Regions from separate parts of the Exiguobacterium sp. UBA7533 genome, predicted to be linked through region 3. Evidence: riboswitches for the same ligand, from Rfam matches in the RefSeq annotation. Region 3 holds a riboswitch; each other region holds the start of a gene.
What was found. Region 3 has a riboswitch for thiamine pyrophosphate ahead of B2U10_RS08715 (ECF transporter S component). Riboswitches for the same ligand answer to the same signal wherever they lie in the genome.

Region 1: another riboswitch for thiamine pyrophosphate. It lies ahead of B2U10_RS10695 (thiamine phosphate synthase); the one in region 3 lies ahead of B2U10_RS08715 (ECF transporter S component).
Region 2: another riboswitch for thiamine pyrophosphate. It lies ahead of thiD (bifunctional hydroxymethylpyrimidine kinase/phosphomethylpyrimidine kinase); the one in region 3 lies ahead of B2U10_RS08715 (ECF transporter S component).
Region 4: another riboswitch for thiamine pyrophosphate. It lies ahead of thiT (energy-coupled thiamine transporter ThiT); the one in region 3 lies ahead of B2U10_RS08715 (ECF transporter S component).

Annotation. Positions count from the first base shown of each region.
Region 1 is NZ_DLMP01000005.1:595,006-598,187, forward strand. Features, by position in the region: gene B2U10_RS10680 (thiazole synthase) at 1-58, opposite strand, end outside; gene thiS (sulfur carrier protein ThiS) at 61-261, opposite strand; gene B2U10_RS10690 (FAD-dependent oxidoreductase) at 258-1,202, opposite strand; gene B2U10_RS10695 (thiamine phosphate synthase) at 1,199-1,792, opposite strand; TPP riboswitch at 1,875-1,977, opposite strand; gene nagZ (beta-N-acetylhexosaminidase) at 2,034-3,182, opposite strand, start outside.
Region 2 is NZ_DLMP01000011.1:118,566-121,747, forward strand. Features, by position in the region: gene thiM (hydroxyethylthiazole kinase) at 1-697, opposite strand, end outside; gene thiD (bifunctional hydroxymethylpyrimidine kinase/phosphomethylpyrimidine kinase) at 678-1,481, opposite strand; TPP riboswitch at 1,598-1,708, opposite strand; gene B2U10_RS12145 (murein hydrolase activator EnvC family protein) at 1,773-3,050, opposite strand.
Region 3 is NZ_DLMP01000005.1:239,105-242,286, reverse strand. Features, by position in the region: gene B2U10_RS08725 (GNAT family N-acetyltransferase) at 1-679, shown strand, start outside; gene B2U10_RS08720 (50S ribosomal protein L25/general stress protein Ctc) at 970-1,641, shown strand; TPP riboswitch at 1,737-1,836, shown strand; gene B2U10_RS08715 (ECF transporter S component) at 1,937-2,509, shown strand; gene B2U10_RS08710 (ABC transporter ATP-binding protein) at 2,506-3,182, shown strand, end outside.
Region 4 is NZ_DLMP01000001.1:147,388-150,569, reverse strand. Features, by position in the region: gene rsgA (ribosome small subunit-dependent GTPase A) at 1-790, shown strand, start outside; gene rpe (ribulose-phosphate 3-epimerase) at 793-1,449, shown strand; TPP riboswitch at 1,472-1,581, shown strand; gene thiT (energy-coupled thiamine transporter ThiT) at 1,642-2,202, shown strand; gene B2U10_RS00775 (thiamine diphosphokinase) at 2,204-2,806, shown strand; gene B2U10_RS00770 (amino acid permease) at 2,861-3,182, opposite strand, start outside.

The sequences.
Region 1 (3,182 bases), 360 kb from region 3:
ATTTCCCCGTTCCGAGTAATAACCGTGATTCGAATGTCTTTTCTCCAATTTTCAACATCTTTATCCTCCTCCTACGAAATGAACGATTTCGAATGTGTCATTGTTCCGAACGACCGTTTGATTGTAAGCTCCGCGGTCGATGATCTGTCGGTTCTGTTCGACGATGACAAGTTTTTCCCCTAAGCCAAGTTGCGTGAGCATGTCCTCAATCGTCTCAATCTGTTCAATGGTGTGGTAGTTGCCGTTAATCGTAATGTTCATCGAACTTCCTCCTTTAGGGTCAACCGTAATGTGTTTGCCAAAACTTCCGCTGTCGCCGGTGCGAGTAATATGCCATGCCGATGATGCCCCGTCCCTATAAAGATCCGCCGGGACGAATCAGCGACTCCGATATATGGCAAGCCGGACTCTGTTTGTGGTCGTACGCCTGACCAGACTTCTTCGATGACAGCATCACGGATCGGTGGATAGAGACGCTCTGCTGCTTGAAGCAGTGACGTGACTCCTGCGACACTAACACCGATCGTCTCGTCGTGCGGTAGTTCGGTCGCACCGATCAATATCCGTCCGTCCGCTTTCGGTACGAGGTAGACGGCGTCATCAAACAGGATCGAGCGTAATGGCTGACCTGCGAGACGGACTGCGAGACATTCCCCTTTGACACCATACGTCGCTATCGAAATACCCGCTGTATCGAGCAAGGCTTGGGACCCGCGTCCGGCAGCAATCGTCACCGTTCGTCCCGTCCACGTTCCCGTGTTCGACTCAACCCTAATGAAATCATTACTCTCCTCGATTCGCGTGACGTCCACCTGTTCTTCGATTGGTACCCCACGATTTCGTAAAGCATGCATCAATGCAGTCGTTAGTCGTCGCGGATCGATTTGACCGACCGATGGAAATAAGTATTCTTGCCCATTTTGTTTCAATAAAAATGGTTGTTCCCGGTAGCCACAATCGATCCCGGTCTCGCGCGTGAGGCGTCGCGCAAGTAACGGATACAGACGGCGACTTCGCGCGGCAAGCGTATGCAATTCTTCTCTCAGCTCGATGTCCGTCGCAAGCATCCCGGCAGCCGCCCGACTCGTCCCTTGTCCGCATGTTCCGCGATCAAGGACAAGAACGGATTCGTTCTGACAAGCGAGACTGTAAGCAAGCGTCAAACCGATGACTCCACCACCGATGATGATGTGATCCGTCATACCCGTACCCCCTGATAACGCTGAATGGCAGCATGCGGGTCCGCTTGACCGAGAATACCGGATAAGACGGCGATTCCGCTTGCACCGGTCGCTGCGATCTCAGGAATGTGATCAGGAGTGATCCCGCCGATTGCGATGACTGGTTTCGTCGTGAAAGTGACAACTTGCTTCAAGGCATCGATCCCTCGCGGTGGCACGTTTGGTTTCGACGCTGTCGGATAAATATGACCGTACAGCAGTCGGTCGGCTCCTTCCGCTTCCGCTGCAAGTGCTTCTGCCAGAGAGTGGACGGATTTCCCGATGATGAGATTCGGAAAGTGTCGCCGAACATCGCAGACACGTAAGGAACGTCGCGTCAATTGCACACCGATGCCAGCGACATGGGCGACGTCGACCCGGTCGTGAACGGTTAATTGATCAGACGAATACCCTTTTGCAAGGAGCGCGTCAATCAGATCTAACAATTCTGTTGCCGACAAATTTGGTTCTCGAAGATGAAGCTGGTCCGTATATGGTTGAAGCGATTGAAAGGTTTCCACTCCATCGCGTGGATTGATGGATCCCGTCGAAATCAGATGTAGACGCATCATGTTCTTCCTTTCCATACGAAAAAGGACCACTCCCGATGTTGAAGGGAGTGGTCCGAAAATGCGCTGAAGCGCTAAGGATATCTAAGGTTTCGAGCCACTTCCCTCCGCTAGTACGAACTAGATCAGGTTCAAAGGGTCCGGATACTTCCGTCTCAGTCTGCTGCGAGACTCCCCTAGTGTCTTTTCGTGTTTAATTGGCTTGCCCCATTAGTCTAGCATGAGTCGCTTTGCTTCGCTAGTCCTAGTTGAGCGCTTCCACTTGCTGAACAAGCTCCGATTTCGTCGGTCGCTGTTGCTTCTGGCTATCGGCATAGGTCTGCTTCAGCTTTAAGATCCGCATCACTTTAGCATCGAGCATCTCTGACGACAACGTTTTTTCTTTAACGGCTTGCATCACTTCGGTGTGGACCTTCGGATAGGCACCTGCTTCCGAAAACATCGCCATATCAGCTCCATTGACAAGTGCCTGGCGTGCCGCTTCCGCGAGACCATATCGTTTCGTGATCGCTCCCATGACAAGGTCATCCGTGATGATGACACCCTTGAATCCGAGTTGTTGACGCAAAAGGTCAGTCAAGATCGGCTTCGAGAGCGAAGATGGATTTTGATCGTCATACGCGGGATAGAGAATATGGGCGACCATCACCATCTCGGCGCCCTCTTGAATCGCTTCTTGGAACGGTAACAGTTCCGTTCGCTTCAGTTCTTCCTTTAATGCTGTCACTCTCGGCAAACCGACATGGGAATCGACACTCGTATTGCCGTGACCGGGAAAATGTTTGACGACCGGAATCGTTCCCGTCTCTTGCATCCCATGCATCAGGGCCGTACCGAGAGTCGCGACGGTCTTCGGATCAGCACTTAACGCACGGTCGCCGATGATTGGATTGTTCGGATTGCTATTGACGTCAAGGACCGGTGCGAAGTCCATGTTGAACCCATAAAATCGTGACAGGTGACCGAGCGTACGTCCGACATCTTCCATTTTTGCAGCATCTGCACCTTGCGCCATCCGTTGACTCGTCGGGAGACGTAATCGTTGATCCGGTACCCGGCTGACCCGTCCGCCCTCTTCATCAACCCCGACGAAAACATACGGTTTTTGGTTCGTTTCTTGAATGGCACGCGTGAACGTCAAGAGTTGATCTTCTGACGTAATATTCCCACCAAGCAGTAAGACCCCACCGATCGCATGCGTCTGCAACAATTTCCGGTCAGCTGCTGAAAGTTCCGTTCCAGCAACTCCGATATAGAGCAATTGATCGATCTTTTCTGACGTCGACATCGCTTCAAGTTGCTGCTTTAATCGTGCTTGTTGTTGTTCTTCCTTTGTCGGCTCAGGCTTTGATTTCTTCGCCTCCGTCGGTTGCTTCGTTGCTGGTTGTGATGG
Region 2 (3,182 bases), on a different contig from region 3:
GTTTGAAATTACCTAGACCTTTTTCTGATGCTGCCTGTCCTCCTGCTTTTCCCATGATAAATGTTCCGTGGACTGCTGCCTCAAACGCAGAATATCCTGCACCAAGAAAACTCGCAATCAAAGAAGCTGTCATACACCCCGTACCTGTGACGTCTCCGAGACGCGGCGTACCTACTTGTAGTTCCACTTCGCGCATGCCATCCGTGATGTAGTCGATTGGACCTGTGACGACAATGACGGACTTTTGTTTACGAGCGAATGCACGAATGATTTCTCGATCCATGATCTCATCACTAGCAGCATCGACTCCTTTTGTTCGTCCATTCTCCCCAAGCAATGTCTTGATTTCTGAAGCATTTCCTTTAACGACCGTACATCCGAGTCTACTCAATTCTTTTGAAAAGGACGTACGCAATGATGTAGCTCCCGCTCCAACTGGATCAAGGATGATCGGAACGTTCAAGCGTCTCGCTTCGCTTGCGGCGAGTCGTTGAGCTGCTTGCATGTCTGCATCAATTGTTCCAATGTTCAAGACAAGAGCTTGCGCAAGTCGAACCATCTCTTCCACTTCGCGAATATCCTCCGCCATGACTGGAGATGCGCCAACGGCGAGTGTGACATTGGCGCAATCATTGATCGTGACTGTGTTCGTCAAATGATGAATGAGTGGTTTGTGTTTAAGAATGGTCGTAAACATGTGTATCCCTCCAAAGTGAATGAAAATGATGTGTCGGTCCAATCCCTTGTCCGAGAGCAAATCCATGACGAATCGCCTCTGTAACATACTTCTTGGCCTGACGTACACTGTCCGGTAAAGCTTCTCCAAGTGCCATCCGTGCCGCAATCGCTGCAGATAAGGTACAGCCTGTTCCATGAGTATGTTGATTATCTAACCGATCTGATGTGAAACGGTATTCCTCTTGCCCGTCCCATAATAAATCCGTGGCAGCTCCCGGTAGATGTCCACCTTTTAGCAAGACGGCTCCAGTCTTCATAGCCAACTGATGCATCGCCAGTCGCATCTCCTCTAGATTAGTAACTGACTGCCCTGTTAAGCGCTCTGCTTCCGGTAAATTTGGTGTGACGAGTGTCGCAAGTGGCAGTAACTCCGCGATTAGTGCTTCCTCTGCCTCCGTCCGCAATAGGGCATGCCCGCCTTTTGCGACCATGACAGGGTCTAGTATGATCGGAACTGTCTGTTTGCGAAGATGTGTTGCAATGACGTGAATCGTTTGTGCATTCGAGACCATACCGATTTTGATAGCATCCACACGAATATCTGAAAAGATTGAAGCTAATTGGGCATCAACGATTTCCGATGATAACTCTTCTACTGCTTGAACGCCCAGTGTATTTTGAGCCGTTACCGCCGTCAAAACACTCATCCCATAAACGCCCAATGCCGAAAATGTCTTTAAATCTGCCTGAATTCCAGCTCCACCACCGGAGTCAGATCCCGCAATCGTCAATACATGTTTCATATTTTTCTCACCTTTCCATCGAGCAATGTAAGGGAGTTGTTACCGACAAAAAAAAGCGTCGACCGCTGTAAAAAAGCAGTCGACGCTATACGAAATCGTTATCCAACCATTTCGGTATTCGTTCGGCTCAACTTTCCTACGCTGGTATTATCCAGTTCAGGTAATAGGGTCGAAAACAGATTGGTTTTCCTCTCAGCCGGATTCCTCCAGCTCCCCTAGTTGCTCAAGTATTCATTTCGCCTTAACTGTAGCATAGCGGCAAGAAAAAAACGAGCCGAAGCTCGTTTTGAATTATAGGTATGCTAATGGATTAACTGCATTCAGAGGAGAAGAGGCACTGTACTGATAGCCTCCGACATGTAGTTCGAAATGCAAGTGTGGTCCTGTTGAATTCCCAGTACTACCAAGTGTTCCAACTTGCTGACCTTGAGAAACTGTTTGTCCTGCATGAACAGATAATGAACTCATATGAGCGTAGACTGTCGTATAGACTTTCCCGTCAAGGAAGTGAGAAATCATGACGTGATTTCCATAAGGCCCACCACCTGAAGCTGTAATGACCGTTCCAGCTGCTGCTGCGACGATTGGTGAGCCGACCGAACCACTGAAATCGACACCATTATGGAACGTATAGCCGTTCGCACCGCTTGCTGGTCCAAACCCTTGTGATACGCCACCAGAAGATGGACGAACGAATTTCCCACCGCTCGAAACAACGGGTGGGGCAACTGAAGTAGGTGATTCTGAACTCTTACCTGCTTGTTTTGCTGCTTGAGCATTCGCTTTAGCGGCTTTTTCAGCTGCTGCTTTCTCGGCTGCTGCTCTTTCAGCCGCTGCTTTAGCTGCTGCCTTCGCTGCCGCAATCGCACGTTCTTGAGCTTCAAGTGTGGCTTGTAGTTCTTTCGCGTCTAGAAGTTCTGTCGTAAACTTCGTCTTACCTTTTCGTAATTTTTTAAGCGTAGCACTGCGTTCTTTCATTTGAACTTTCAACGCTTTTTTTTGTTCGATTAATGTTTTCTTCTCTTCAACCTGCTCCGCCTTTTTTTCAACGAGCGCTTGTTTTGCTTCCGCTAGCTTTTGTTGGGTTGCGATGTAATCCGAAATCATTTTATCATCTTGCTCCGCGATTTTTTTCCCTGCCATGACACGACTAAATAAATCACCTAAATCCTTCGATCCAAAAATGACTTCTTCCCATTTGATTGAGTTTCCATCGTTTTCTTGGAAGACACGTAGACGATCACCGAGTAGTTCTTCTTGTTTTTTCAACATCTCTTCGTAGCGAACGATGTCTGCTTTTAATTCATCAATTCGCAAATTCAATTTCTCGATTTGTTTATTTTTTTCGGAAATCTGAAAAATCTTTTCGTTGATCGCTGCATCGATTCGATTGATTTGACGTTGTTCTTTCGAAATTTTCGACTCTTGTTTTTTAATTGCTTTTTCTAATTTACGTTGTTCTGCGGCATTTTCAGCCTTTTTTTCTTTGATCGTTGCTGCCGCAATTGGTTGTGTTCCTGTTATAAGTAATGCTCCTAAAACAATGGTAGAAATTAGTTTTTTTAGCATATATCGTTTTCCTCACTTATGTTTTTCATATTTTATTATAGTATTCAAGTTTCTCTCATATCTGAAATAGATTATAGCACCCTAATCGTTTCAAAAAAATTTCATTTACATTTCAAATGAAAACGTTTTTTT
Region 3 (3,182 bases):
AACGGCATACAACTGGATCTGGTTGACGCATTGTGAGACGTCAACGGGTGTTCTCTATGATCTTGATGCAGTAAAAGTGCTGTTAGATCAACGAACCGCACTCGTCGTCGATGCGATCAGCGCTGTTGGAACCGGACGTTTCTCATACGCTGGTTGCAAATTCGTCACGACTGTTTCCGGGAAAGCGATTGGTGGTTTACCGGGTCTTGCGTTCATTGGTCACGCAGATCGCGTCCTACCTTCTCTCTGTATTCCCCGTTATCTGGATTTAGGACTCTATGCGGAAGGGGTTGCCTTTTCCGGCTCGTCGAACCTGTTGCTTGCCTGTCAGGCAGCGCTTGATGCCCTCGATCTTAATCAAGCAGCAATCAAGATGACCTATCTCGAACAAGCCGTCCGCGCAACTGGATTCCAACTCCTCGCACAACAAGAAGCACAAGCGCCGGGAATACTGACGATCGTTCATCCGTCCGCAACCGATTTAGGCGACGCTCTGCGCATTCAGGGGTATCACGTCCAGTACGAAAGCGACTATCTCGTTTACAATCAGTGGCTTCAAATTTCGACGATGGGACAGACGACGATGCGGCAAATTGAACGTCTCGTTCGTGTTTTAGTTCGTGAAAATCAACGAATCATCATAAAGAATGAAAAAAACGAAAGACCTCTCAACCCCTGATTTCAAGCGGTTTGGAGGTCTTTCGACTTCAAAAAGATAAAAAAGAGGTTTATGGATTTAAAACATAGGGGTATAAACTCATTAGCACCGCATCAAACCGGTGACTTACTCACACATGTTTCTCAATATCAGCGTAATGACCTGGGAGAGAAATGCAAAGTCACGAAAGCGTCAGATTCATGAGAGTCTGAAACCGATTGTCTTAGCATGATTCATATTGTTCAGGATTCGTCCTGCTCCTACATTCATTACCTTTTGAGGGCTATACCAAATTCAAGGGGGAAATGAACATGTCAGTTAATTTAACAGCCGAAAAACGCGAGGTACGTCCACGCTCACTCCGTAAACAATTGCGTCATGAAGGAAAAGCTCTTGGCGTCGTGTATGGTTACAAAGTGGAAAGTACACCAATCGCATTTGAAGAAAAAGAATTGCTTAAAATCGTCCGAGAAAACGGTGAAAATGTCTTGATTTCACTCAAACTCGATGGTAAAAATATTAACGTCTTGATCAATCGCCGTGATATGGATGTCTTCACACCAACAGTCGATCACGTTGAATTCATCGCCGTGAAAATGGATGAAGAAACAGAAGTCGAAGCAGACGTTGTACTCGTTGGCGAAGCAGCCGGTGCAAAAGTTGGTGGCTTCCTATCACAAACACTCTTTAAAGTAACAGTCGCCGCTACACCAGATAAATTACCAGAGAACGTCGAAGTCGACGTCACGAACCTCGAAATCGGCGATTCGATTTCTGTAGCCGATCTTCCAGAACAAAAAGATTTCCGCATCGTTACAGAAGGCGATATTCAAGTCGCAGCTGTCGTCGAATCGACACTCGAGCAGGATCTTGAAGAAATCGAGGAAGCAGAGGCACAAGCAGAAGCTGGCGAAGACAACGAAGCGGAAGCAACAGAAGCGTCTTCAGAAGAAACAGCTGAAGAGAACGAAGACAATAAATAAGTCATTTAACGATACGCCCTTTGCGGCGTATCGTTTTTTTGTGTCTTGACAACAGACGCTGGATTGCCTAAAGTGAACAGCGTATCACCTATTACCATATCCACTAGGGGAGCCCAATTGGCTGAGACGATTCACTTCGGACCCTTCGAACCTGATCTAGTTCATACTAGCGTAGGAAAGTGGAGCGATCACATCCAATGACTCCTGCTGCGCGCAGTTTTTCTGAGGACCGCTCTCTTTTTTACGGAGGGCGGTCTTTTTTGGCGTCTCCCCCATTCAAAGGAGGACGTATCTAATGCAACACTGGAAAATGAAAGAAATCATGGTCATGATGATGCTCGCCGTCGCTTGCGGCGTCATCTATCTTGGTTGGTCAACACTCTGGTTACCGATCTCAGCGATCTTCGGTCCTGTCGGTGCCAACTGGATGTTTGGCATCTGGATCATTGCGAGTCCGCTCGTCGCAGCAATCATTCAAAAGCCAGGTGCCGCTTTAATTGCGGAAGTCGTCGCGGCAGCCGTCGAACTGTTCACAGGTAGTCATTTTGGTTTATCCGCTCTTCTGATCGGAGTCTGCCAAGGACTTGGTGCGGAACTCGTCTTCGCGATGACGCGTTACCGTCATTATGACACATGGACCTTGATGTTATCGGGTGTTGGAGCCGCGATTGGTAGCATCGTTTATAGTCTAATCGCGAACGGATTCGGTTACTACACAACGACGACGTTGCTTGCGACAACTGGCTTACAATTGATCAGCGGCGCATTACTCGGTGGCTTGCTTGCAGCCATTCTCGTCCGTCGCCTTGTTGCGACTGGTGTCTTGAACGGGTTTGCGGCAGGAAGTGCGAAACGAGAAATCGCATGATTACTGTCGACGACCTCAGCATCCGCTATCCCGGTCAGATGAAATCGGTGCTCAATCATGTATCGCTGACGATTGAGCAAGGGACGACCCTTCTGCTCGGACGAAGTGGGAGTGGCAAGACGACATTACTTCATGCCCTTGCCGGACTGACACCGGAAACGATTGAAGTCGAACAGACTGGTACCGTTACCCGGTCCGGTTCGGTCGGAATCTTGTTTCAAAATCCAGAAGAACAGTTCTGCATGGAGACGATCGGACGCGAAATCGCTTTTAGTTTAGAAAATCGCTCGATTCCGCGCGTGGAGATGGATGAACGAATTGAACGCTTACTCGCACTCGTCGGTCTCCCCCTCCCCTTCTCGACACCGATCGCGAGTCTATCCGGTGGAATGAAACAGCGTCTCGCGCTCGCAGCGGTCCTAGCACTTGAGCCGACGATCTTATTACTCGATGAACCAACGGCTCAGATTGATCCAATCGGACAACATGAGCTGATGGCGTTGATTTTTCGGATTCAAAAAGAACACGATTTAACGATCGTCTTGATCGAACACCAACTCGATGTCTGTTTGTCGTACGTCGACCAGGTCGTCTTGCTTGAGGACGGATCGATTACTGCGACAGCAGATCCACGGGATCTGTTCCCCCAAGATTACAAAGAGCTTCAAACGAA
Region 4 (3,182 bases), on a different contig from region 3:
CCGAAAACGCGGCATCAGTCCAGTCGTTGGAGACGAAGTCGTTCTTCATATCGAAAGTGAGACCGGGTATATTCTCGAAGTGAAGGAGCGGGACAACTTTTTAGTACGCCCGCCTGTCGCGAATATCGATCAAGCGTTGCTTGTCGTCTCGGCTGCAGAACCTGATTTTTCAGCGCACTTGCTCGATCGTTTCCTCGTCTTGATCGAAGCGAAGGAAATCCAACCCGTCATCCTGTTAACGAAGATGGACTTGCTTGATGATGTCAAAGGTCCTGCAGTTAGAGAGGCAATTGCCGCTTACCGGAAGATTGGTTATACGGTCATCGAGACATCAAGTGAGACATTGACAGGTGTTGAACAAGTCCGTCCGTTACTGGCCGGGAAAACGAGCGTTCTTGCCGGACAATCCGGTGTTGGGAAAAGTTCGCTCTTGAACGCACTTGAACCAACACTCGACTTAGAGACGAGTGCGATTTCGAAATCACTCGGACGTGGACGGCATACGACACGTCACGTCACGTTGATGCCACTTGCCGAAGGCTTGATTGCTGATACACCAGGTTTCTCGAACCTTGATTTTCCGTATGATATGGAAATCGAGGATGTACGGTGGAGTTTTCCTGAATTCGTGGCTGTACAGGACGAATGTAAGTATCGAGGATGTTTGCACTTGAATGAACCCGGATGTGCCGTCAAGGAAGCCGTCGAAGCACAAGAAATCATGTCCTCTCGTTATGAGAACTATGGTATGTTTATAGACGAAATCAAGAATCGAGCCCGGAGGTATTGAAGATGATTAAAATTGCACCATCTATCTTATCAGCAGATTTTGCGAATCTTGAGCGTGATGTCAAAGCAGTCGAGGCAGCAGGCGCGGACTATATCCATTTTGATGTCATGGACGGTCAGTTCGTACCGAATATCTCGTTTGGACTACCTGTGCTTAACAGCTTACGTCAAAAGACGGATATGATTCTCGATGTCCATTTGATGATCGACCAGCCAGAACGTTTCGTCGAGGATTTCGTCAAAGCAGGGGCGGACATCGTGACGTTCCACGTCGAAGCGACGAATCATGTCCATCGTGTCTTGCAACAAATCAAAGCAGCGGGCGCAAAGGCAGGAGTCGTCTTGAATCCCCATACGCCATTATCAACGATTGAACACGTCCTTGAGGATGTCGATATGGTCTTATTGATGACGGTCAATCCGGGCTTCGGTGGACAAGCCTTCATCGAGCGTGTCATGCCAAAACTCGCATCACTTGCGCAAATGAAAGCAGATCGCGGTCTGACATTTGAAATCGAGATTGACGGTGGCGTCAATCCGGAAACGGCAAAGCTTTGCATCGATAACGGTGCGAACGTTCTCGTCGCAGGATCAGCAATCTACAATGCACCAGATTATGCGGAAGCGATTACTAGCATTCGTCAAGGGGCTGCCGTATAATAAGAACGAGAAAACGAAATATGATGACCGCAAGGGGTGTCGCTTGAAAAGCGGCTGAGAGGAGTCTTTTAGACTTTAACCCTTCGAACCTGTTCCGTTCAAACGGACGTAGGGATGTGGCGCACGCAGGCAGTACGGCGTTCGTCGTACTGCCTTTTTGCGTCCTCTCGTACAATGAAGGAGGAAAATAGCATGAAACGGTTACAAATGATGATGGAAATTGCCATCTTCGCCAGTCTCGGAGTCGTCTTTGATTTACTGATTCCATTCAAAATGCCACAAGGTGGCTCGATCAGCTTAGCGATGTTACCGATCTTCGTCATGGCATTTCGCCACGGGGTCGTCGGAGGGGTCGTCACGGGAGCGCTTGTCGGTACGATTCAATTGATGTTCGCTCCACAAGTCTTGACGATCGTTCAACCGATGCTTGACTATACGATTGCGTATGGTGTCGTCGGATTAAGTGGTCTGTTCGCGCGTCAAGTCAGACTAGCCGCACGCAATGGACAAAAGAAAAGCTTGATGGCGTTCGTTCTCCTGGCGACGTTATTAGGCGCAGGACTCCGTTATATCTGTCATGTCATCAGTGGAATCGTCTTTTTTGCCGAGTATGCCGAAGGTCCAGTCGTACCGTATTCATTGATTTATAACGCGACATACATGGTACCGTCTTACGTTCTTTGTGGTGTCGTTGCGGGTCTTTTATTTACGACTGCGCCACGCTTACTCCGTTATTCGGCACGAGGCGTCTGAGATGCGGGCGATTCTCGTCTGTGCCGGTCCGCGAGAAGAAGCGCCGGATTTACGGACGTTTTGTCAGCCAGGTGATTTTATCGTCGGTGTCGACGGTGGTGTTCAGACGATTGAATCGTTTGGGCTGACATGCGACCTGACGATTGGTGATTTTGATTCGCTTGGTTATGTACCAGAAGGGGCAATCGTTCATCCGGCCGAGAAAGATGAAACGGATCTCGAACTGGCACTTCGTACAGTCTCAGAGAAGAAACAGTTTGAGGATACCTTCATTATCGGGGCGACAGGTGGGCGGCTCGACATGACCGTCCAAAATGTATATCTATTGAAGCGATACCCAGAGGCACGACTCGTGACGAAACGAGAAGAGGTACGATACTTGGCTGAGGGAACGTATGCAGTCGAAGCAGGGAGCTATCATTATCTTTCGTTCATTCCACTCGTACCATCGACTTTAAGCTTATCCGGAGTCAAATATCCACTTGATGCACATCCAGTACCGGTCGGAGGTTCCTTGACCGTCAGTAATGAATGGTGTGCGTCAGAAGCGAAGGTAGAGCTCCATCAAGGAGAACTATTGATGATGCGGACGCTTAAGGAATAGCACAATCATAGGAAAGAGGCCGTGGATGACTCCGCGGCCTCTTTTTAGATGAAATTATTCTTCGAGTTGAGAAGGGGCGACACGGATGTCGCTTTGAGCGGATAGATGTTTTCCTTTGACGAAGAGATGATAACTTCCCCACATGACAAGGAAGAAAGGAACACCGATGTATAGAGCGATTCGTTGATCCGCTTGAAACGCAAGACTGACGAGGACGACGACGTTAAGTGTCAACGAAATCAGTGGTAACACCGGATAGAGTGGTGTCTTGAATTTCAGTTCGGATACATCGTGTCCGTTTCGGACGAACTGACGACGAAATGCAAGCTGCGAAGCAGAGATTGAAATCCAGCCGACTTGAGCCCCGAGTCCGGCT